Regions from separate parts of the Nocardioides panacisoli genome, predicted to be linked through region 1. Evidence: riboswitches for the same ligand, from Rfam matches in the RefSeq annotation. Region 1 holds a riboswitch; the other holds the start of a gene.

The links. Region 1 has a riboswitch for thiamine pyrophosphate ahead of KUV85_RS09845 (thiamine phosphate synthase). Riboswitches for the same ligand answer to the same signal wherever they lie in the genome.
Region 2: linked by a shared signal. The riboswitch ahead of KUV85_RS15480 (thiamine ABC transporter substrate-binding protein) and the one ahead of KUV85_RS09845 (thiamine phosphate synthase) in region 1 are both predicted to bind thiamine pyrophosphate.

Annotation. Positions count from the first base shown of each region.
Region 1 is NZ_CP080409.1:2,014,573-2,020,377, reverse strand. Features, by position in the region: gene KUV85_RS09855 (fumarate hydratase) at 1-549, opposite strand, end outside; gene KUV85_RS09850 (NAD(P)-binding domain-containing protein) at 638-1,732, shown strand; TPP riboswitch at 1,796-1,905, shown strand; gene KUV85_RS09845 (thiamine phosphate synthase) at 1,899-2,486, shown strand; gene KUV85_RS09840 (FAD-dependent oxidoreductase) at 2,486-3,532, shown strand; gene thiS (sulfur carrier protein ThiS) at 3,529-3,738, shown strand; gene KUV85_RS09830 (thiazole synthase) at 3,735-4,499, shown strand; gene KUV85_RS09825 (thiamine phosphate synthase) at 4,496-5,101, shown strand; gene thiD (bifunctional hydroxymethylpyrimidine kinase/phosphomethylpyrimidine kinase) at 5,098-5,805, shown strand, end outside.
Region 2 is NZ_CP080409.1:3,169,085-3,174,889, forward strand. Features, by position in the region: gene KUV85_RS15460 (NADH:flavin oxidoreductase) at 1-1,166, shown strand, start outside; gene KUV85_RS15465 (hypothetical protein) at 1,213-2,358, shown strand; gene KUV85_RS15470 (SDR family oxidoreductase) at 2,355-3,185, shown strand; gene KUV85_RS15475 (MBL fold metallo-hydrolase) at 3,195-4,256, shown strand; TPP riboswitch at 4,263-4,368, shown strand; gene KUV85_RS15480 (thiamine ABC transporter substrate-binding protein) at 4,358-5,413, shown strand; gene KUV85_RS15485 (ABC transporter permease) at 5,478-5,805, shown strand, end outside.

The DNA.
Region 1 (5,805 bases):
GTCGGCGTCCCCCGGCGTGGAGTAGAGCTCGACCTGGGCCGGCAGGTTGGAGCCGGTGTTCTTCTCCTCGAACATCGTCAGCGGCGCCATCTGGCTGTAGCGCAGGTTGAGCTGGGTGTAGGCGTCGTACACGCCCTTGCTGATCCACTCGGCGTCGTCGGCACCGGTCAGCACGCCCTCGGACTTCTTGCCCATGACGATCGCGGTGCCGGTGTCCTGGCACATCGGCAGGACGCCGCCGGCGGAGATGTTGACGTTCTTGAGCAGGTCCAGCGCCACGAACCGGTCGTTGCCCGAGGCGTCCGGGTCGTCGATGATCTTCCGGAGCTGCTGGAGGTGGCCCGGGCGCAGGTAGTGGGAGATGTCGTGCATCGCCTCGCGGGTGAGCCGCTGGATCGCCTCGGGACTGACCTGCAGGAAGGTGCGCCCGCCGGGCCCCTCGACCGTCTCGACCCCCTCGGTGGTGAGGAGGCGGTACGGCGTCTCGTCCTCGCCGTTGCTGCCCTTGGTCGGGAGGAGGTCTGCGTATCGGAACTCTGCGTCGGCCACGAATCCGTAGCGTACGCCGCCCGGCCCGGACGGGTGACCGCGCCCGCGGCGGCGGGCATACCGCGACGCCCGGAACCGTTGAGGTGGCATGCACCTCTACGACGCCGTGGTGATCGGGGCCGGCCAGGCCGGCCTCTCCGCGTCGTACCACCTGGGCCGCCTGGGCCTGGACCACGTCGTCCTCGACGCCAACGACGGGCCCGGTGGCGCCTGGCAGCACCGGTGGGACTCGCTGACCATGGACGACGTGCACGGCGTGGCCGACCTCCCCGACGCGCCGGCCCCGGTGCGCTCCGACGCTCGCGCCAACCACGTGCTGCCGGCGTGGTTCGAGCGTTACGAGCGCGACGGGGACCTGCCCGTGGAGCGGCCGGTGCGGGTCGACCGGGTCGAGACCGACGGCGCGCTCCTCGTGGTCGGTGCGGGGGAGCGGCGCTGGACCGCCCGGACCCTGGTCAACGCGACGGGCACGTGGACGCGGCCCTTCGTCCCGTCCTACCCGGGCGCCCGCTCCTTCCGCGGCGAGCAGTGGCACACCGCGCACTACCCGGGTGCGTCGCACTTCGACGGCCGACGGGTGCTCGTCGTGGGTGGCGGTGCGTCGGCGGTGCAGTTCCTCGGCGAGCTCGCGCCGCGGACCGACGTGCTGTGGGTGACGCGCCGCGAGCCCGTGTGGCGTGAGGACTTCGACGCCGACGCCGGCCGTCGCGCCATCACGCGCGTGCACGAGCGGGTACGCCGTGGCCTGCCGCCGGAGAGCATCGCCAGCGTCACCGGCCTGGCGCTGCGCCCGCAGGAGCAGGAGGCGGCCCGGCTCGGGACCTACGACGCCCGGCGGCCGATGTTCTCCCGGATCGAACCCGACGGCGTGCGGTGGGACGACCCCGCGGGCGCAGGGCAGGCGGCATTCGAGCGGGTGGACGCGATCCTGTGGGCGACGGGCTTCCGCCCGGCGATCGGCCACCTGGCGCCGTTGCACCTGCGCAGTGCGGACGGCGGCATCGCGCTGCTCGACGGTGGGCAGGACGTCCAGGCGAGTGTCACAGCCGCGGCCGACCCGCGGGTCCAGCTCGTGGGCTACGGGCCCTCGGCGAGCACGATCGGCGGCAACCGCGCCGGCCGCGCCGCGGCGTTGGCCGTACGCCGCCACCTGCAGGAGCGTGCGACGGGCCGCGCGGCCTGAACCACCGACGCCCACGTGCCGACCCGTCGACCGTCGTCACGCCGTGCGCTACGGTGGCGGTGAACTGCACACCACGGGAGTCCGCGGCAGCGGGCTGAGAGGGAGCTGGAGCCGCTCCGACCGTCACACCTGATCCGGATCATGCCGGCGAAGGGACGGATTCGCGTTGATCGCTCGACTGTTCTGCTTGGTCTCCGACCACGACGACCTCACGCTGCTGCCGGCGCTCGCCGATGCCGGCGTCGACGGCTTCCAGGTGCGCGCCAAGGGCCTCGCAGCGCGGCCGCACCTCACGCTGGTCGAGCAGGTGATGGCGGCCGTCGGTGACCGCGCCCAGGTCGTGGTCAACGACCGCGTCGACATCGCCCTCGCCGCCGGCGCCCACGGGGTCCACCTCGGCGACGACGACCTGCCGGTCGCCGCCGTGCGCCGCGCCGCACCGTCCCTGGTCATCGGTGCCACCTGCCGCGACCGTGCCTCGGTCGGGTCCGCCGCGGTGGACGGGGCCGACTACGCCGGCTTCGGCCCGGTCTTCGCGACCGACTCCAAGGCCGGGTTGCCCGACCCGCTCGGCACCGACGCCGTCGCCACCGCGGCAGGGCTGCTGCCGCTGGTCGCGATCGGCGGCATCACCGCCGGCAACGCACGTCGGGCCCGCGACGCGGGCGCCCACGGCGTCGCCGTCATCGGCGGCATCTGGCGCCCGCCCGACCCCGTCACGGCCGCGAAGGAGCTGGTGACGGAGGTCGCGTGATGCGCGTCCGGATCCTCGGAGCGGGCATCGTCGGCCTCGCCGTGGCCGAGGAGCTCCTGCGGCGTGGCCACGACGTCGTGGTGCACGACCCGTCCCCGGCCACGGGGGCGTCGTACGCCGCCGCGGGGATGCTGAGCCCCGCCGGCGAGCTGTGGCACGGCGAGGGTGAGCTCTTCCGGCTCGGACTCGCCTCGGCGGCACAGTGGCCGGCGTACGCCGAGGCGTTGGGTGTGGCGCTGCAGCGCACCGGCACGGTGCTCGTCGGGCGGGACGCCGCCGACCTGCAGGAGGTCGACCGTCGCGCCGAGCTGCTGCGCGGGGCGGGCGTCGCGGCGGAGTCGCTGACGCGGCGCGAGCTCGTCGCCCGCGAGCCCGGCCTGGGCCGGGTCGCCGGGGGAGTGCTGCTGCCCGAGGACCACAGCGTCGACCCGCGGGAGGTGCTGGCCGCGCTGCGCCGGCGGGTCCCCGTCGAGCAGGTCGAGCCGTCCCCGGTGGTCGAGCCGTCCTCGGTGGTCGAGCCTGTCGAGACCCCGGTCACCGTCGTCGCGACCGGTGCGCGGCTGCCCGCGCCCTTCACCGACCTCGTGCGACCCGTGCGGGGGGAGATCCTGCGCGTGCGCACCGACGACCCGCTGCACGGCACCGTGCGCGGCTGGGCCCACGGCCAGCCGGTCTACGCCGTGCCGCGGCGCGTCCGCGACGGCTGGCAGGAGGTGGCCATCGGCGCCACCTCCGAGGAGCACGGCGGGGACCCCGCACCGCACGTGGAGGGCGTCTTCCGGCTGCTCGAGGCCGCCCGCGCGCTGCTGCCCGGGCTGGACCGCGCCGTGTTCGACGAGGCGATCGCTCGCGACCGACCCGCGACGGCGGACCACCTGCCGCTCGTCGGACCCACCCACCTGCCGGGCGTCGTCCTGGCCGCCGGCCACCACCGTGCCGGCGTCCTGCTGGCACCGCTGACCGCCCGACTGGTGGCCGACCACCTCGAGACCGGAGCCGTCGAACCGGCCCTGGACCCCCGCAGGACCCGGGAAGGAGACACATGAGCACCCCACAGATCACCGTCAACGGAGAGCCCCAGGAGTTCGGCGGCACCGTCGCCGAGCTGCTGGAGCAACGACTGGGCGACGCGCGGCCCACCGGCATCGCGGTCGCGGTCGGGGAGGACGTCGTACGCCGCGACGCGTGGGCCACCCACGTGCTGGCCGCGGGCGACGAGGTCGAGATCGTGATGGCGGTGCAGGGCGGATGAGCAGCCTCACCATCGCCGACCACCCCTTCGACTCCCGGCTGCTGCTCGGGACCGGAGGGCTGCCGAACCTCGCGCTCCTGCCCCAAGTGCTCGACGCCGCGGCGCCGAGCATGGTGACAGTCTCGATGCGCCGCGCCTCGAGCACCCACGACGGAGGCCTCCTCGCCACGCTCCGCTCGGGCGGGGTGCCGGTGCTGCCCAACACGGCCGGTTGCCTGACCGCCCGGGAGGCGGTCCGCACCGCCGAGCTCGGCCGGGAGGCGCTCGGGACCGACTGGGTCAAGCTCGAGGTCATCGGCGACGAGACCTCGCTGCTGCCGGATGCCGTCGAGCTCCTCGACGGAGCAGAGCAGCTCGTGCGGCGCGGCTTCACCGTGCTGCCCTACACCACGGCCGACCCGGTCCTCGCGCGTCGGCTGGTCGACGTGGGCTGCGTGGCCGTCATGCCGCTGGGCTCGCCCATCGGGTCGGGCCTGGGCATCCTCGACCCCCACGCCGTGGCGGCGGTACGGGCCGCGGTGGACGTGCCGGTGGTGCTCGACGCCGGCATCGGCACCGCCAGCGACGCGGCGCAGGCCATGGAGCTGGGCTGCGACGCGGTCCTGGTCGCCAGCTCGGTGACCCGGGCGGCGGACCCGGTCGCGATGGCCCACGCGATGCGGCTCGGCGTCGAGGCGGGGTACGCCGCCCGCACGGCCGGGCGGATCCCGCGGCAGGCCGTCGCCCGCGCCTCCTCCCCGACCCGCGGGCGGATCGCATGATGCCGCCCGTCCTGCTGCTGACCGACCGCTCGCAGCTGCCGTTGGGCCGCAGCCTGCGCGCGACCGTCTCCGCCGCGGTCGCGGCCGGCGTCGACCACGTGGTGCTGCGCGAGCTCGACCTGCCGTGGGAGCAGCGGGCCGGCCTGGCCGAGGAGTTCGTCGACGTCGGCGCCACCGTCATCGCCGCCCACCGGCCGCTGCCGGGATGCGTGGGGGTCCATCTCCCTGCCGAGTCGGCGCCAACTCGGCCCACCAACCCGCCGAGTCGGCGCCAACTCGGCCGAGTTCACGCCGACTCGGCACCGCACGGACGGTCGTGCCACAGCGCGGCCGAGGTCCGTCGCGCTGCCGCGGCCGGGGCGTCGTACGCCACGCTCGGGCCGTTCGCGGCGACCGCCAGCAAGCCGGGCCACGGCCCCCCGCTCCCGCGGGAGGAGTACGCCGACCTCCCCGTGCCGGTGTACGCGCTCGGCGGCGTGGATGCCGACAACGCGGCCGCCGCGGTCGGGGCGGGCGCCCACGGCGTCGCCGTGATGGGCGCGTGGATGCGCGCGTCCGACCCCGCGGCGCTGGTCGCGCGGCTGCGGGAGGTGGTCGCATGAACCCGCCCGTCGTCGTCACGATCGCCGGCACCGACTCGGGTGGTGCCGCGGGCGTCGCCGCGGACCTGGCGACCTTCGCCGCCCACGGCGTGCACGGCGCGTGCGTCATCACCGCGGTCACCGCCCAGGACACCACCGGGGTGCGCGACGTCGAGCCGATGTCGGACGACATGGTCGCCGCGCAGCTCGACGCGGTGCTGGAGGACCTCGACCCGGTCGCCGTCAAGACCGGCATGCTGGCCACGCCGGGCACGGTGCGGCTGGTCGCCGAGCGCTGTGCCGACCGGATCCTTGTCGTGGATCCCGTGGTGGTGGCGACCTCGGGGGCGGTCCTCGCCGACGACGAGGTCGTCCGCGCCTACCGCGACCACCTGCTGCCGGTGGCGACCGTCGCCACACCCAACGCGGACGAGGACGACCTGCTGGGCCGCGCCCACGGCGGCACGGTCATCCGCACCGGCGGCGCCGGCGACGACCGGATCTGCGTGCCCGGCGCCGAGCAGGTCCTCGTGCCCCACCCGGTCGTGGCCACCGACAACGACCACGGCACCGGCTGCACCTACTCCGCCGCCCTCGCCGCCCGGCTCGCCCACGGCGACACCCTCCCGTTGGCGGCCGCTGCCGCGGCGGCGTACGTCGTCGACCAGCTGCGCACCAGCCAGCACTGGACCCTCGGCCGCGGCCGGGGACCGATTGCCCACACC
Region 2 (5,805 bases), 1.2 Mb from region 1:
TCTTCGCCGCTGCCGACCTCGGGCCGGTCCGGCTGCGCAACCGCACCGTCAAGGCGGCCACCTTCGAGGGGCGTACGCCGCACGGGCAGGTCACCGACGAGCTGATCGACTACCACCTCGCCCCGGCCCGCGGCGGCGTCGGCCTGACCACGGTCGCCTACCTCGCGGTGGCGCCCGAGGGGCGCACCCACCGCGAGGTCATCGTCGTCGGCGAGGACACCCGCGCCGGCCTCGCGCGGCTGGCCGACGCCGTCCATCAGGAGGGGGCGGCGATCGCCGGGCAGGTCGGCCATGCCGGGCCCGTGGCCAACGGCCGCTCCAACGGCGTACGCGCCGTCGCGGCGAGCCGCATGCCCAGCCCGCTGTCGATGCAGCTGGTCGGCGCCGCGACCGAGCGCGACCTGACCCGCATCACCCGTGCCTACGTGGCCGCGGCGCGGGTCCTGGTCGACGCCGGGTTCGACGTGCTCGAGCTGCACATGGCCCACAGCTACCTGTTGTCCTCCTTCCTGGCGCCGGGCCTCAACCGGCGCGCCGACCGCTGGGGAGGCCCGCTCGTGTCCCGGGCGAAGTTGGCGCGCCAGGTCGCCCGCGCCGTCCGCGAGGAGGTCGGCGACGCGGCGGCCGTCACCGCCAAGACGTCGCTGGGTGACGGGTTCCGCGGCGGTGTCACCACCGACATCGGCCTGGAGTTCGCCCAGCTGCTCGAGGCCGACGGGCACCTGGACGCCCTGCAGCTCAGCGGCGGGTCGTCGCTGATGAACCCGATGTACCTCTTCCGCGGCGAGGCGCCGGTGAACGAGTTCGCCGACGCGATGCCGCCCCTGGTCCGCTGGGGCATGCGGACGCCGGTCGGTCGCGGCTTCCTCAAGGAGTACCCCTTCGAGGAGGCCTACTTCCGCGACAAGGCCCTGCGCTTCCGCGATGCGCTGTCGATGCCGTTGATGCTGCTGGGTGGCATCAATCGGCTGGCCACGATGCAGCAGGCGATGGCCGACGGGTTCGAGTACGTCGCGATGGGCCGCGCCCTGCTGCGCGAGCCCGACCTCGTCCAGCGGCTGCGCGACGGCGCTGCGACCGAGGGCGCCTGCATCCACTGCAACCGCTGCATGCCCACGATCTACTCCGGCACCCGGTGCCCGGAATGGGTGGTCGACCCGCTGTGAGGCGCGACCCCTTCCACTGAAATAGAACGTGTTCTAGGTTGGGTCCATGTCCCAGGTGATTCCCGACCAGCCCCTCCGCGTCGTCGTGTGGTCCACCGGCACCATCGGCCGCCACGCGATCGCCGGCGTCCTGGCCCACCCCGACCTCGAGCTGGTCGGGGTGTGGACCTCCAGCGAGGCCAAGCACGGCGTCGACGTCGGCCGGCTCGCCGAGCTCGGACGCGACGTCGGGATCGCGGCGACCACCGACCGCGACGAGCTGGTCGCGCTGCGGCCCGACTGCATCGTGCACGGCGCGATGACCGACGACCGGGTCTTCGAGTCCATCGGGGACCTCACCGGGTTCCTGCGTGACGGCGTCAACGTCGTCTCCAGCGGGCCGGTCATCCTGCTGCACCGGGCCGGCACGCTGCCGCCGGAGATGATCGCCGACATCGACGCCGCCGGTCGCGACGGCAACGCCAGCCTCCATGTCAACGGCATCGACCCCGGCTTCGCCAACGACGTGCTCCCGCTGGTCATGAGCAGCCTCAGCCAGCGCATCGACCACCTCAAGGTCAGCGAGATCGCCGACTACTCCACCTACTACCAACCCGTCGTCATGCGCGACCTGTTCGGCTTCGGCCAGCCGCTGGACTTCGCGGCCATGCTCTGGGAGCCGGGCATCCTCACCACGGCCTGGGGTCCCGTCGTACGCCTCCTCGCCGACGGGCTCGGGGTGACCCTGGACGAGCCGCTCCTGGAGGAGGTCGAACGCCGTCCCGCACCGCGGGCGGTCGAGACCGCGTCGGTCGACGTCGCCGAGGGGACCATGGGCTCGGTCCGCTTCCGCGTGGTCGGCACCGTGGGCGGCGAGCCGCGGATCACCCTCGAGCACGTCACCCGCACCGACGCGACCACCGACGAGGACTGGCCGACGCCGCACGAGGGCGACGGCTGCTACCGGGTCGAGATCACCGGTGAGCCCCACATGAAGGTCGACTTCACCCACCACGGCGAACACGGCGACCACAACGTCTCCGGGATGATCGTGACCGCCCAGCGGCTGATCAACGCCGTGCCCGCCGTCGTGGCCGCCGAGCCGGGCCTGCGGACGCCGCTGGACCTGCCGCTGGTCACCGGCCGCGGCCTGGTCGCCACCGGAGTCCGGTCGACCGGCGCCGGCTCGCTGGTCGGGGACGGTGTCTGGTGAGCATCCTCGACCGCTTCACGCTCACCGACCACGTCGCCGTCGTCACCGGTGCCGGGCGCGGCATCGGCGCCGCCACCGCCGTCGCGCTCGCCGAGGCCGGCGCCGACGTCGTGCTCTCCTCGCGCACCGAGGGCCAGCTCGACGAGGTCGCCCACCGGGTCGAGGACACCGGCCGCACGGCCGTCGTCGTCCCCGCCGACCTCAGTGACACCGAGGCCGTCGCCGCCCTCGCGCAGCGCGCGTACGACGAGTTCGGCCGCCTCGACGTCGTGGTCAACAACGTCGGCGGCACCATCCCCAATGCCTTCCTCGACACCGACGTGGCCTACCTGGAGGAGTCGTTCCACTTCAACGTCTCCACCGCCCACGCGCTGACCCGGGCGGCGGTGCCGCTGATGCTGGCCTCGGCCGGCACCCCGGACGCCCCGCGCCAGAAGTCGGTCACCTCGATCTCCTCGATGATGGGGCGCTCCCCGGGCCGCGGCTACCTCGCCTACGGCACCGCGAAGGCGGCGTTGGCCCACTGGTCGCGGCTCGCCGCGACCGACCTCGCGCCGCAGGTCCGGGTCAACGGCGTCTACGTCGGCTCGGTGATGACCAGCGCGCTGGAGTTCGTGGCGGGGGTCCCCGAGACGCGGCAGCAGATGGAGGGTGCGACCCCGCTGGGCCACATCGGTGAGGCCGAGGACATCGCCGCGGCCGTCCTCTACCTCGCCTCGCCCGCGGGGAAGTACCTCACCGGCAAGATGCTCGAGGTCGACGGCGGCCTGCTGCAGCCCAACCTGGACCTGGGGCTGCCCGACCTGGAGCCCACCTCGGACTCGTAGAGTCGCGCCATGGCATCGGGAGTGAGCACGGGCGCAGCGATCTCGCCGGACTCCGGCGAGCACTGGGCCGCCGAGGGCGCCTGGCGCGTCACCGACGGGATCCACCGCATCCCGCTGCCGCTGCCGATGGACGGGCTGAAGGCGATCAACGTCTACGTCGTCGAGAGCGACGACGGGCTGACCCTCATCGACGGCGGCTGGGCCATCCCGGTCGCCCGCGAGCTGCTGGAGAAGTGCCTGGCACAGGTCGGCTACGGCTTCGGCGACATCCGCCGGTTCCTGGTCACCCACGTCCACCGCGACCACTACACGATGGCCTCGGTGCTCGGCGCGGAGTACGACGTCCCGGTGTCGCTGGGGCGCGGCGAGCAGCCGGCGCTGGACCTCCTCAACAACGCCGAGGACCTCGCGCACAGCCCCTTCATCGACGTACTGGTCAGTGCGGGGGCCCGCGACATCGCCGACCTCTGGCTCGCGGGCGAGGACGGCGAGCTGCCCGACGCCTCGCTGTGGCGCATGCCCGACGCCTGGCTGGAGGGCGACCTCACCATCGACCTCGGTCGTCGCACGGTCGATGCGGTCCACACCCCCGGTCACACGCCGGGCCACTACGTCTTCGCCGACACCGACGACGGGCTCCTCTTCGCCGGCGACCACGTGCTGCCGACCATCACCCCCTCGATCGGCTTCACCGTGCCGCCGACCGACCAGCCGCTGGGCGACTTCATGTCCTCGCTGGCGCGGGTCCGTGCCCTGCCGGACCTGCAGGTGCTGCCCGCGCACGGACCGGTCGCGCCGTCGACCCACGAGCGCGTCGACGAGCTGACCGCACACCACGAGGACCGGCTCGACCTGTGCGCCAAGGCGCTGCGCGAGCACCGCACCACCACGGCCCACGTCGTGGCGCAGGACCTGGGCTGGACCCGCCACGAGAAGGCCTACGACGAGCTCGACGTCTTCAGCCAGGGCATGGCCTCCATGGAGACCAAGGCCCACCTGGACCTGCTCGTCGCCCGCGGCGAGGCCACGCGGGCCGACCACGCCGACGGGATCCGCTACACCGCGTCCTAGACTGGGCGTGTCCGACAGGGGAGCACACCTCGTGCTGAGAGTGGGCCCGGCGCCCAGACCCTATGAACCTGCTCCGGTTAGCACCGGCGAAGGGAGTCCTCATGTTCATCCGTCCCGCAACCCGCGGCCTCGTCGCCCTCGGTGCCCTGTCGCTGGTCGCGACCGGGTGCTCGCTGAGTACCGAGGAGGGGTCGGCCTCCGGTGAGTCCGGCGGTGGCGAGGTCGTCCTGGTCACCCACGACTCCTTCAACCTGCCCGAGGAGCTGGTCGCCGCCTTCGAGGAGGACACCGGCTACGAGCTGGTGCACACCCCGGCCGGCGACGGCGGCGAGCTGACCAACAAGCTCGTCCTCACCGACTCCGAGCCGTTGGGTGACGTGGCCTTCGGCGTCGACAACACCTTCGCGTCCCGGGCGCTGGACGCTGACGTGTTCGCGCCGTACGACGCCGAGCTGCCGGCCGGCGCCGAGCAGCACACCCTGCCCGGCGACGAGGAGGGTGCGCTCGCCCCGATCGACACCGGCAACGTCTGCGTCAACGTCGACACCGCCTGGTTCGAGCAGCGCGACCGGCCGCCCCCCGAGACGCTCGACGACCTCACCGAGCCCGCCTACGAGTCGCTCTTCGTCACCCCCGGCGCCACCTCCAGCACGCCGGGCATGGCGTTCCTGCTGGCCACGATCGCCGAGTACGGCGAGGACTGGCAGCAGTACTGGCAGGACCTGCTCGCCAACGGCGCCAAGATCGTCCGCGGCTGGGAGGACGCCTACACCGTCGACTTCACCTACTCCGGTGGCAACCGGCCGATCGTGCTGTCCTATGACTCCTCGCCGGCCTTCACCGTCGCCGACGGTGAGACCAGCACCGCCGACCTGGCCTCGACCTGCTTCGGCCAGGTCGAGTACGCCGGCGTCCTGGCCGGGGCCGAGAACCCCGAGGGCGCGCAGGCGGTCATCGACTGGATGCTGAGCCAGCAGGTCCAGGAGGCGCTGCCGCCGAACATGTACGTCTACCCGGTCGCCGAGGACGCCGCGCTCCCCGAGGAGTGGGCGGAGTTCGCGCCGCCGGCGTCGCCGGAGCTGAGCCTCCCGCCGGAGGAGATCGCGGCCAACCGCAGCCAGTGGCAGCAGGAATGGACCGACATCACCACGCGATGAGCGTGGCGGTCGAGGTGCGAGGAGCGCCGGCGACGAGTCCCGGGACCACGGCATCGGTCACGCCGTGAGGCGCATCGCTGCCCTGCTGCTGCTCGCGGCCGTGCCGGTCGCGGTGCTGGGGGTCTTCTTCGCCCTGCCGGTTGCGGGCATGCTGCAGCGCGGCTTCTTCCCCGACGGCGCCTTCGACCCCGGGGCGGTCTGGGAGGTGCTGACCCGGCCGCGGACGCGGCGCGTCGTCTGGTTCACGCTGTGGACCAGCACCGCCGCCACGCTGAGCGCGGTCGTCCTGGGCCTGCCCGCGGCGTACGCGCTGTATCGGCTGCGGTTCCCGCTGCGCGGGCTGTTGCGGGCACTCATGCTGGTGCCGTTCGTGCTGCCGACGGTCGTCGTCG